Regions from separate parts of the Mesobacillus sp. MER 48 genome, predicted to be linked through region 2. Evidence: riboswitches for the same ligand, from Rfam matches in the RefSeq annotation. Region 2 holds a riboswitch; each other region holds the start of a gene.
What was found. Region 2 has a riboswitch for S-adenosylmethionine ahead of M3593_RS18495 (methionine ABC transporter ATP-binding protein). Riboswitches for the same ligand answer to the same signal wherever they lie in the genome.
Positions count from the first base shown of each region.

Region 1: another riboswitch for S-adenosylmethionine. It lies ahead of M3593_RS11735 (methionine ABC transporter ATP-binding protein); the one in region 2 lies ahead of M3593_RS18495 (methionine ABC transporter ATP-binding protein).
Region 3: another riboswitch for S-adenosylmethionine. It lies ahead of mtnW (2,3-diketo-5-methylthiopentyl-1-phosphate enolase); the one in region 2 lies ahead of M3593_RS18495 (methionine ABC transporter ATP-binding protein).

Region 1 covers NZ_JAMAUR010000003.1:48,555-51,830, reverse strand. The annotation lists gene M3593_RS11740 (O-acetylhomoserine aminocarboxypropyltransferase/cysteine synthase family protein) at 1-858, shown strand, start outside; SAM riboswitch class I at 970-1,084, shown strand; gene M3593_RS11735 (methionine ABC transporter ATP-binding protein) at 1,341-2,366, shown strand; gene M3593_RS11730 (methionine ABC transporter permease) at 2,359-3,027, shown strand; gene M3593_RS11725 (MetQ/NlpA family ABC transporter substrate-binding protein) at 3,042-3,276, shown strand, end outside.
Region 2 covers NZ_JAMAUR010000006.1:66,602-69,877, forward strand. The annotation lists gene M3593_RS18485 (chromate transporter) at 339-914, shown strand; gene M3593_RS18490 (chromate transporter) at 911-1,441, shown strand; SAM riboswitch class I at 1,585-1,689, shown strand; gene M3593_RS18495 (methionine ABC transporter ATP-binding protein) at 1,764-2,777, shown strand; gene M3593_RS18500 (methionine ABC transporter permease) at 2,767-3,276, shown strand, end outside.
Region 3 covers NZ_JAMAUR010000002.1:262,106-265,381, reverse strand. The annotation lists gene M3593_RS07535 (2-hydroxy-3-keto-5-methylthiopentenyl-1-phosphate phosphatase) at 1-467, opposite strand, end outside; gene mtnW (2,3-diketo-5-methylthiopentyl-1-phosphate enolase) at 464-1,687, opposite strand; SAM riboswitch class I at 2,135-2,242, opposite strand; gene M3593_RS07525 (pyridoxal phosphate-dependent aminotransferase) at 2,305-3,276, opposite strand, start outside.

The DNA of each region.
Region 1 (3,276 bases), on a different contig from region 2:
GTTTATGCGGAAACGATCGGAAATCCAAGTCTCAGGGTTTTAGACATTGAAGCAGTTGCCGATGTTGCCCATGAAGCTGGGGTTCCGTTGATCATTGATAACACATTTGCCACTCCATATCTATGCCGGCCGATTGAACACGGCGCAGACATCGTGATACACTCGGCTACCAAGTGGCTTTTAGGCAACGGCACAGTCATGGGCGGAATCATTGTGGATGGTGGCAAGTTTGATTGGAGATCCCCGAAGTTCCCTGGTTTCAATGAGCCAGACTCCAGTTACCATGACATTGTTTATAGTGAAGCGATAGGGGCAGCAGCCTATATTGTAAAGGCCAGGGTTCAGCTGCTTCGCGACCTTGGTCCGGCCATCAGCCCGCAGAGTGCTTTCCAATTCAATCTTGGAATCGAAACATTGCATGTCCGCATGAAAGAGCATGTCGCCAATACGCTTAAAGTAGTTGGCTACCTGGAGGCACATCCTGCTGTTACCTGGGTCACCTACCCGGGGCATGACTCTCACCCTGATAAGCAATTGGCAGTTCGATACCTTCCAAAAGGTGCAGGATCAGTTGTAGTTTTTGGCATCGAGGGAGGCAGGGAAGCTGGAGCAAAACTGATTAACTCATTGACGCTTTGGTCCCATGTTGCGAATGTCGGTGACGCGAAGAGCCTGGTCATCCACCCTGCAAGCACCACTCATCAGCAGCTTGATTCAGACGGACTTAAGGCAGCGGGAGTTCCAGAAGATTTAATCCGTCTTTCTGTCGGAATTGAAAACGTTGATGACATCATCGAAGACCTGGAGCAGGCAATTGAAAAAGCTACTGGAGTACCAGGGGTCACGGCGAGAACCTAATATCCAGTACCTTCCAAAAGGTATTTGAAAATAATTTTATTGACACCCATTTTTGTTCCGTGCTACAATCACTTTCGTAACTAAAAACCGATTTTAAAATTTAATAGCGTACTCTTATCAAGAGAGGTGGAGGGAAGTGCCCGATGAAACCCGGCAACCGTCAGTAAGCTTGCTTATCTGAAACGGTGCCAATTCACTCAAAGCTGATGGCTTTGGCAGATGAGAGAAAGGATACAGCCAATTACTATGCCTTTCTGCTTATTTGCAGAAAGGCTTTTTTAATGCCAGAATCGACCATGTTCGGTTCTGACGTGAGTTTCACAAGAGCATATTATTCCAGGAAGGTGCACCCCATTTTACCTGAAGTTTGAATTTTTACGGGCAGGGAATGGGAAACTAGATTGATAACCTTCTGATTAGGATGGAAGATTCAACGGTTTTTTGAGTTAAGAATATGGTTGTTGCAAAAGAGGGGGAGTCAATTGATCACGATAAAAAAGGCCAGAAAGATTTATCCTTCAAAAAAAGGCGAAGTCAAAGCGGTTGATGATGTCAACCTTGAAGTGAAAGAAGGCGAAATCTTTGGCGTCATTGGATACAGCGGCGCAGGTAAGAGCACATTGATTCGCATGTTGAATGGACTTGAAATCCCAACTTCGGGTTCTGTCGTCGTGGCAGGAAGGGAAGTTTCAAGGATCAAGGGTGCGGAATTAAGGAAAGCAAGACAGGAAATCAGCATGATTTTCCAGCATTTCAACCTTCTTTGGTCAAGGACGGTTGCAGAAAATATTTCATTCCCTCTTGAAATCGCAGGAGTGCCTAAAACTGAGAGGGACAAAAGGGTAAAAGAATTGATCACGCTTGTCGGTCTTGAGGGACGCGGCGATGCTTATCCTTCTCAATTAAGCGGCGGGCAGAAGCAGAGAGTCGGTATCGCCAGGGCACTGGCGAATAATCCAAAAGTTCTTCTCGGTGATGAAGCGACGTCAGCTCTTGACCCGCAAACGACCGACCAGATCCTGGATCTTCTCGTTGATATCAATAAGAGATTGGGACTTACCATTGTCCTGATCACTCATGAAATGCATGTCATCCGTAAGATTTGTCACCGGGTTGCGGTCATGGAGGGCGGAAAGATCGTTGAGACTGGTCCAGTATTGGATGTGTTCAAGAACCCGCAGCAGCCAATTACGAAAAGGTTTGTCCAGCAGGTGACTGAACCGGAGGAAACAAAGGAAACGGTAGACCATTTACTGGAGCGATATCCGCAAGGACGGGTCATCCAGCTGACATTCGTAGGCGAAGGTGCTGAGCAGCCGCTGATCACCAATCTGATCCGCCAATTCGCCATCACCGTCAATATTGTGCAGGGGAAGATTTCCCAGACACAAAACGGTTCATATGGAACCTTATTCATCCATCTTGATGGTGAAGAGGAAGAATTGGCCCGTGCGATTGAATTTATCGGCCAGCATGAAGTCGGCGTGGAGGTGATTTCGAATGGCTGAAACTTTATTCCCGAATGTTAACTGGGACCGCATGTGGGAGGCGACAATTGAGACACTATACATGAGTGCCATTTCCGTTGTTGCTACCTTTATAATTGGAGCCATTCTTGGATTGTTGCTCTTTTTGACCTCAAAGGGCAATATATGGGAAAACAAACCGGTTAATGTCGTACTAAGCGCAGTGGTAAATATTTTCAGGTCGATTCCATTCATCATTTTGATCGTCCTGCTGATTCCTTTTACAAAATTCATCGTTGGATCAATGATTGGCGAAAATGCCGCCTTGCCAGCACTGATTATCGGTTCAGCACCATTTTACGCAAGGATGGTTGAAATCGGCTTGCGTGAGATTGATAAGGGAGTCATTGAAGCAGCAAAATCCATGGGAGCAAAAACGACGACCATCATCTGGAAGGTTCTGTTGCCGGAATCAATGCCTGCCTTGGTGTCAGGCATCACAGTCACAGCGATTGCGCTCGTAAGTTATACGGCGATGGCTGGAGTCATCGGCGCAGGCGGTCTTGGAAACCTTGCCTACATGGAAGGATTCCAAAGGAGCCGGAATGATGTCACACTGATGGCGACCATCATTATTTTGATCATCGTATTTTTAATCCAGATTATTGGAGATTCCATTACAAGAAAATTAGACAAAAGATAAAGGAGAGATTGAAATTGAAAAAATGGCTATTATCACTTTTAGTATTAGTTTTAACAGCAGGACTTGCAGCTTGCGGTTCATCTGAGGAAAAAACAGAAGGCGGCAAGGAAGAAAGCAAGAAAATCGTAGTGGGTGCTTCAAACGTACCTCATGCTGAAATCCTTGAAGAGGCAAAACCGCTTCTTGAAGAAAAAGGATTTGAAATGGAAATCAAGACATTCAATGACTATGTTGTTCCAAACCAGGCGT
Region 2 (3,276 bases):
TGGAGCTGTGGTACTTTTTTTATGGAGCAAAATGGACACTTGGTCGAATTATTTGAAAAAGTGGTCGAAATAATCCAAAATGTGGTCGATATATCCGGAAATTTAGTCGAAATAATCTAAAAAGTGTTCGAAAAAATGAAAAAATCGCCAAAATAATGAGTTGAGCAGTAAATCAGTGCATATAAAATGGCGGAAATTATGATAAATGATTCCCGACGGTGATATGATCCCTTTAATTTACATGCAGTTTCCAATATATGAGTCTATAATAAAATAAAAGAAATAAGAATTATAGAAAGAGACTGCATAGGGCTAAAAACAGAAGAGAAGGTGAAGTGTTGAAACAAAAAGATTTATTCCTGGCATTTTTCCGCGTGGGAATCCTTGGCTATGGCGGCGGGCCGTCATCGATTCCGCTCGTACATAAGGAAGTGGTAGATAAGTATAAATGGATGGACTCTGATGAGTTCGGTGATATTCTGGCTTTGGGAAATGCGCTCCCCGGTCCGATCGCGACGAAAATGGCAGGGTATATCGGTTATCGAGTGGGCGGGACCCTGGGCATGGTCAATGCCCTGGCCGCAACGATGATTCCGACAATTATCCTGATGATTATCCTGCTTACGACTCTGAACTCATACAAGGATCAGCCGTGGGTAAAAGGAATGGCAGATGCTGTTGTACCGGTTGTTGCCGTCATGCTCGCTGTCCTGACATGGGACTTCATTAAGAAATCGGGTAAATCGAAGCTTGGCTGGGCCTGGACAGCTATTGCGCTGATTGCCAGCCTGGTGCTCCTCCAGATCTTGAATATACATCCGGCAATCTTGATTTTCATTTTGCTGCTTGGCGCTTTAATAAAAAAAGACTCTTCTCCAATTGAAAAGAAACAAATGGGAGGGGAGCAGAAATGATTTATTTCCAAATATTTTTGGCCTTTTTCATTCCTGGTATTTTAGGCTATGGCGGAGGGCCGGCCTCCATCCCGTTGATTGAAAATGAAGTCGTCGACCGATACTATTGGATGACGGTCAATGAATTCAGTGAAGTACTGGCGATGGGCAATGCACTCCCTGGACCAATCGCGACCAAGATGGCCGGGTATATCGGCTATTCAGAAGGCGGAATCCTCGGTGCCATTGTCGGTGTGTTTGCAGCCGTGGCACCATCGCTGGTTCTGATGATCGGTCTGCTAGGACTGTTGATGAAATTCAAGGATTCTCCTCGTGTCAAAAGGCTGACAATCGTCGTCCGGCCAGTCATTGCGGTGCTCCTGGGAGTCATGACCTATGATTTCTTTTTTTCTTCCTATGAAGGAGTAGGATTGACACAGACCATCCTGATTGGCGGCATCAGCTTCGTCCTGATGGAAAAACTGAAGGTACACCCGGCGTATGTCATAGCCGGTGCCCTCGTCTATGGTGCCCTTGTTTTAGCGTAAACAAGGGTTTTTCTTTTTGAAAATAAATTCTCTTACAGCCCCAATGATGTAAGCGATTACAACCTGAAAAAGACTAAAAAACTCTGTTGACAAATATTTCAGAGAGTTTTAATATTTCAATTATCAAAATGAATTTAATAAGTTACTTATCAAGAGAGACTGAGGGATTAGGCCCGATGACGTCCGGCAACCTCCTTTATGGAAAGGTGCCACTTCCTACAGAATGGTTTCATTCTGAAAGATAAGTCGTATAGATATTTACGATGCCTCTTTCTTTGAATGAAAGAGGCTTTTTTTATTGAGTGAAAATGGGGGTGCAAAAATGATTGAAGTGAAGAATCTGGTCAAGGTATATGACACGAAAAAGGGATCGGTGACAGGCGTTGACGATGTTTCGTTAAAAGTAGAAAAGGGCGAAATTTACGGGATTGTCGGATACAGCGGCGCAGGCAAAAGTTCTTTGCTGAGATGCCTGAACCTCCTGGAGAAGCCGACATCGGGAGAGGTTTTTATTGAGGGAGTGGAGCTAACCTCTTTAAGTAAGGGCGAGCTAAGGAAAGCCCGTTTGAAAATAGGGATGATTTTTCAGCATTTCCATCTTGTAAGTGCAAAGACAGTCAGCGAAAACATCGCTTTTGCGCTAAAAGCTGCCGGCACTCCGAAAACAGAGATAAATGAGAGAGTGCTAGAGCTTTTACATATGGTGGGCCTTTCCGACAAGAAAGACGTCTATCCTGCACAGCTGTCCGGCGGCCAAAAACAGCGTGTTGGCATAGCCAGGGCGCTGGCGAATAATCCATCCGTCCTTCTATGTGATGAAGCAACCTCCGCTCTTGACCCAAGCACGACACGCTCTATTTTATCTTTACTTAAAAAGATTAATAGAGAGTTAGGAATCACAATCGTGCTTATAACGCATGAAATGGAAGTGGTCAAGACGATTTGTGACCGAATGGCTGTGATGCAAGATGGAAAAATCATTGAAGAGGGAAATGTCTACGATGTTTTTGCCAATCCACAGGAGCCGCTGACAAAGGATTTCGTCAACTCCATCCTACAATTCGAATTGCCGGAAAGACTGATGAAGGAGCGGGAAGGCAAATTGATCAAGATTTATTTCCAGGGCGAGATTGCCGAGCAGGGGGTCATCTCGGATGTATTCCAGAAATTCAAGGTGAGGGGAAACATCCTTCACGGCAAAATCGAGTATATTCAGGAAATCCCACTAGGAATTTTCATTATGGAAGTTTCGGGCGAGACACTTGAAATCGACCGGGCCATTGAATACATCGCAGCAAGGACAAGAAATCTGGAGGTGATTGAAGATGCTGCTTGATAACCTGGTCGCACTGCTGCCGGAACTGAATAAAGCATTCTTTGAAACAATTTATATGGTCGGCATCTCCATCCTTGTCTCGATCATTGTTGGGCTGCCAACAGGGGTTCTTCTTTTTGTCACCGATAAAGGCCTGTTCCTGGAAAATCAGCTATTTAAAACCATTGCCGGTTTTATCGTCAATATGATCCGCTCGGTTCCGTTCATCATCCTGTTGATCGCACTGCTGCCGCTGGCGAATTTAATCGCCGGCACGACAATCGGGCCGACTGCGGCATCTGTTTCATTATCTGTCGCGGCGATTCCGTTCTTTGCGAGAATCGTAGAGCAAAGCTTGCGCGAAATTGATAAAGGGGTCATCGAGGCAGCGGTGGCCACCGGAGCTACTCCGTGGATGATCATCAAGGATGTGCTCATTCCAGAGGCTAAACCGGGAATCGTCCAGGGTGTCACCATCACGATCATCAGCCTTGTGGCATACTCGGCAATGGCCGGAATC
Region 3 (3,276 bases), on a different contig from region 2:
AGATTCCTCATGATGGTTGGCTTGCAACAACCGCAATCATTTGAACATTGATCATCACAGCTGTTTGGCCATTCAATTTTTATTGATTCACCTGAGAAATCTGAGCCATTGCAAAAAATGCCTTCAATCGGCCCGAATGATTTGATGATCGGTTCAATGAAAAAGTCAATCCCGCCGCTGACAATATAGACAGGAATCCCCTCCTCTCTCGCAAAATCAAGGAAATCCTGGAACCCGGGACGAATTCTCGCATTTTTCAAGGCAAACTCTATTATTTCCTCCTTCAGGCTGACTGGAAGGAGGGAGAACATTTTCCCGACTCCTTCCCTGATGGAAATCGTACGATTCAGCACTCCTTCCTTCAGTTCTTCCCACCCATCTGGAGCAAACCGGTTCATGATGGCTATAATGTTATCCTTTTCGGTCACTGTACCATCAAAGTCACAGAAAATGACTGGGTGGCTCATTTTGCCACCGCCTTAGCCAAACCCCAAAGTTCGATTGCTGCCCTCAACTCATTGAATTCATGAGCACCTTCCTCGAGCGTTTTACCTTTAAGCACTGTGTCGATCGCCTGCCTGAAAGCTTTTCCGCCTCCCTGTGCTCCCCCGGGATGTCCATGAACACCGCCGCCAGCATTGATGATCGAATCCAGTCCGAAATCCTCGATAAGAAGGGGAACCATTCCCGGATGGATACCAGCGGATGGGACAGGGAATGTTCTCTTGAATTGGTCCTCGGCAGTCAATGCCTCAGCGATCGAAAGAGCCTGCTGTTTTTCAAGGGCGACACTGCCATAAGGAGATGGAAACAGGGAGAAATCTGCACCAGCATAGCGTAGAAGCTTCCCGAGCAGCAAAGAATGGGAAAAACCATATTCATCCGCTGCTGTAAACGCACCGCTTACCGCGGGATGCGCCATGATCGGAATGCCAATCTCATCATCTTCCCTTAGCTCCTGCAGTACATCAAGTCCGTAGGCAAAAACATTGAACAGCAATGCGTCCGCTCCCAACTCAGCTGCTTTTCTCGCCTTGTCTTTCAGCTGGGTCGTTCTGCCCGTCAGATTGGCAGCATAAAGCGTTCTGTGACCGGTAGTTTGATAGACTTCTTCAAGGACCTGTTTTCCTGACATGATTCGTTTTTCAAAAGGAGCAAGCTCATTTTCAAACAAGATTTCGTCATCCTTGATCAGGTCGACTCCGCCAAGACTTTGTTCTTTCAATTGTTTTAACAGGAATGGAAGGTCGCGGCCGATCACTCCTTTGAAGATACTCATAAGCAATGGCCTGTCATAAACACCCAGCTTATTGCGGATTCCTTCAATCCCGAATCGGGGACCTGGAAAAGTTTTTTTCAATTGATCTCCGAATTCGAGATCGACCAGCTTTATTTTTCCGTCGAGCGATAGCTTGCCAAAAACCGTTGTAAGAATTGCCGGCAAGTCTGGAGAAAAATTGATAGCCGGATAAGCGATCTTAATGGTCGCCACGGTATCAGAATTTGCGTCCAGGCCACTGCCTTCGACCGAAACCACTCTTCCCTTATGCTTTTTTAATTGTTTTTGGTCCAATTCCGGCAAATCTGTCCAGGATCCTACTGTCAAACCAAGTGCTATTCCCTCTGCTTTTTTCTCTGGGTTATGCTTAGCGTCATGGACTATGTAAGTTGCTGTAATTTCACTCATGAAAATCAATTCCTTTCAGTTAGAAAATCGATAGCGCCTTATCCAGCTCCGACAAGCGCTGGAGGGCCAGGCAGTGAAGCCGTTCTTTGAATTCATTGCCCAGTATCGAAATCGAAAAGTATAGCTGACTGCCCAGAAACGCAGAAACTGGAGACTCCGATAAAGAAGCGCTTTTTGCTTCTGCCGGCGGAGTTGAAGTTTCGGAGTTTCCAGGAGGCGACACTAGATAATTCGAAAAGCGAAGGCGACTGCCCAACTCCGACAAGCGTTGGAGGGCCTGACAGTGAAGTCGTTCTTTGACTTCATTGGCAGGACCGAAACGTCTCGAGGAGTTAGGAGCCGCAGCTAGCCAAGCGTCTCGAGGGCTGGGCACTGGAGCCAATCAAATTGTAAAAAGCATTAAAAAAACCTCTTCACAAAGAAGAGGTTAGGACGTTCACTAAACTCTTCTTATCTTTCAGCTTTCGCTGCAAGAATTAGCACCGTGCCCAGCATTATGCTGGATCGGTTGCCGGGCTTCATCGGGCTCGTCCCTCCGCCTGCTCTTGATAAGAAAATAATTTAATTAAGTTATTTAATTGGTTAAAGTGAATTTATTAATTAGGATTATGTCAGGTTCACAAATCATTGTCAATATCTTTTTTGAAAATTCCTAAGCTTTCGATTCTGCTGACTGCTTCCTTCAATCTCTTTTCAGAAGTGAGCAAGCCTACCCGAACATAGCCTTCACCATACTCGCCAAACCCAATTCCAGGTGCAACGGCAATATGGGCTTTTTCCAGAAGAAAGTCAGCAAAATCAACGGATGAGGTGAATCCTTCGGGTATCTTAAGCCAGGCAAAAAAAGACCCTTTGGGTGCAGTGACCTTCCAGCCAATACCTGTCAAACCGTCAATGAGTATGTTTCTTCTTGATTCATACAAGTCATTCAATTCTGCTACACATTCCTGTGATCCAAGCAACGCTTCGGCAGCAGCCTCCTGGATCGCACCAAACAAACTGACGTACATATGGTCCTGGAGTAAATTAATTGCAGCAATCACACTCTTGTTGCCAGCTGCAAAACCCACTCGCCATCCGGCCATATTATACGTCTTCGATAAAGTATAAATCTCGATGCCTATATCCTTGGAACCCTTTGACTGCAGAAAGCTATATGGGCGTTTTCCGTCAAAGCCAACCGCCCCATAAGCAAAATCGTGGACAACACATATATTATGTTTTTGTGCAAGATCGATTGTCTGGTCAAAGAATGCTTGATCCGCAATCGCTCCAGTGGGATTATTAGGATAATTCAAGAACATCAATTTCGCCTGGGCGAGTTCTTCGGAGCCTAACTCGGTGTAGTCAGGAAGGAAGCCATTTTCTTCTCTCAGCGGCATTTTTATCATTTCTGCCCTTGCCAGCTCGACTCCTGACCAGTAGTCAGGATAGCCAGGATCTGGAACAAGGATCGAGTCTCCAGGGTTCAACAAGCATTGAGGAATTTCGACCAGTCCAGCCTTGCCGCCAAACAAGATGGCAATTTCCTCTTCAGGATCAAGATCGACGCCATATTCCCTTTTATAAAACTCAGCTGCCGCTTCTTT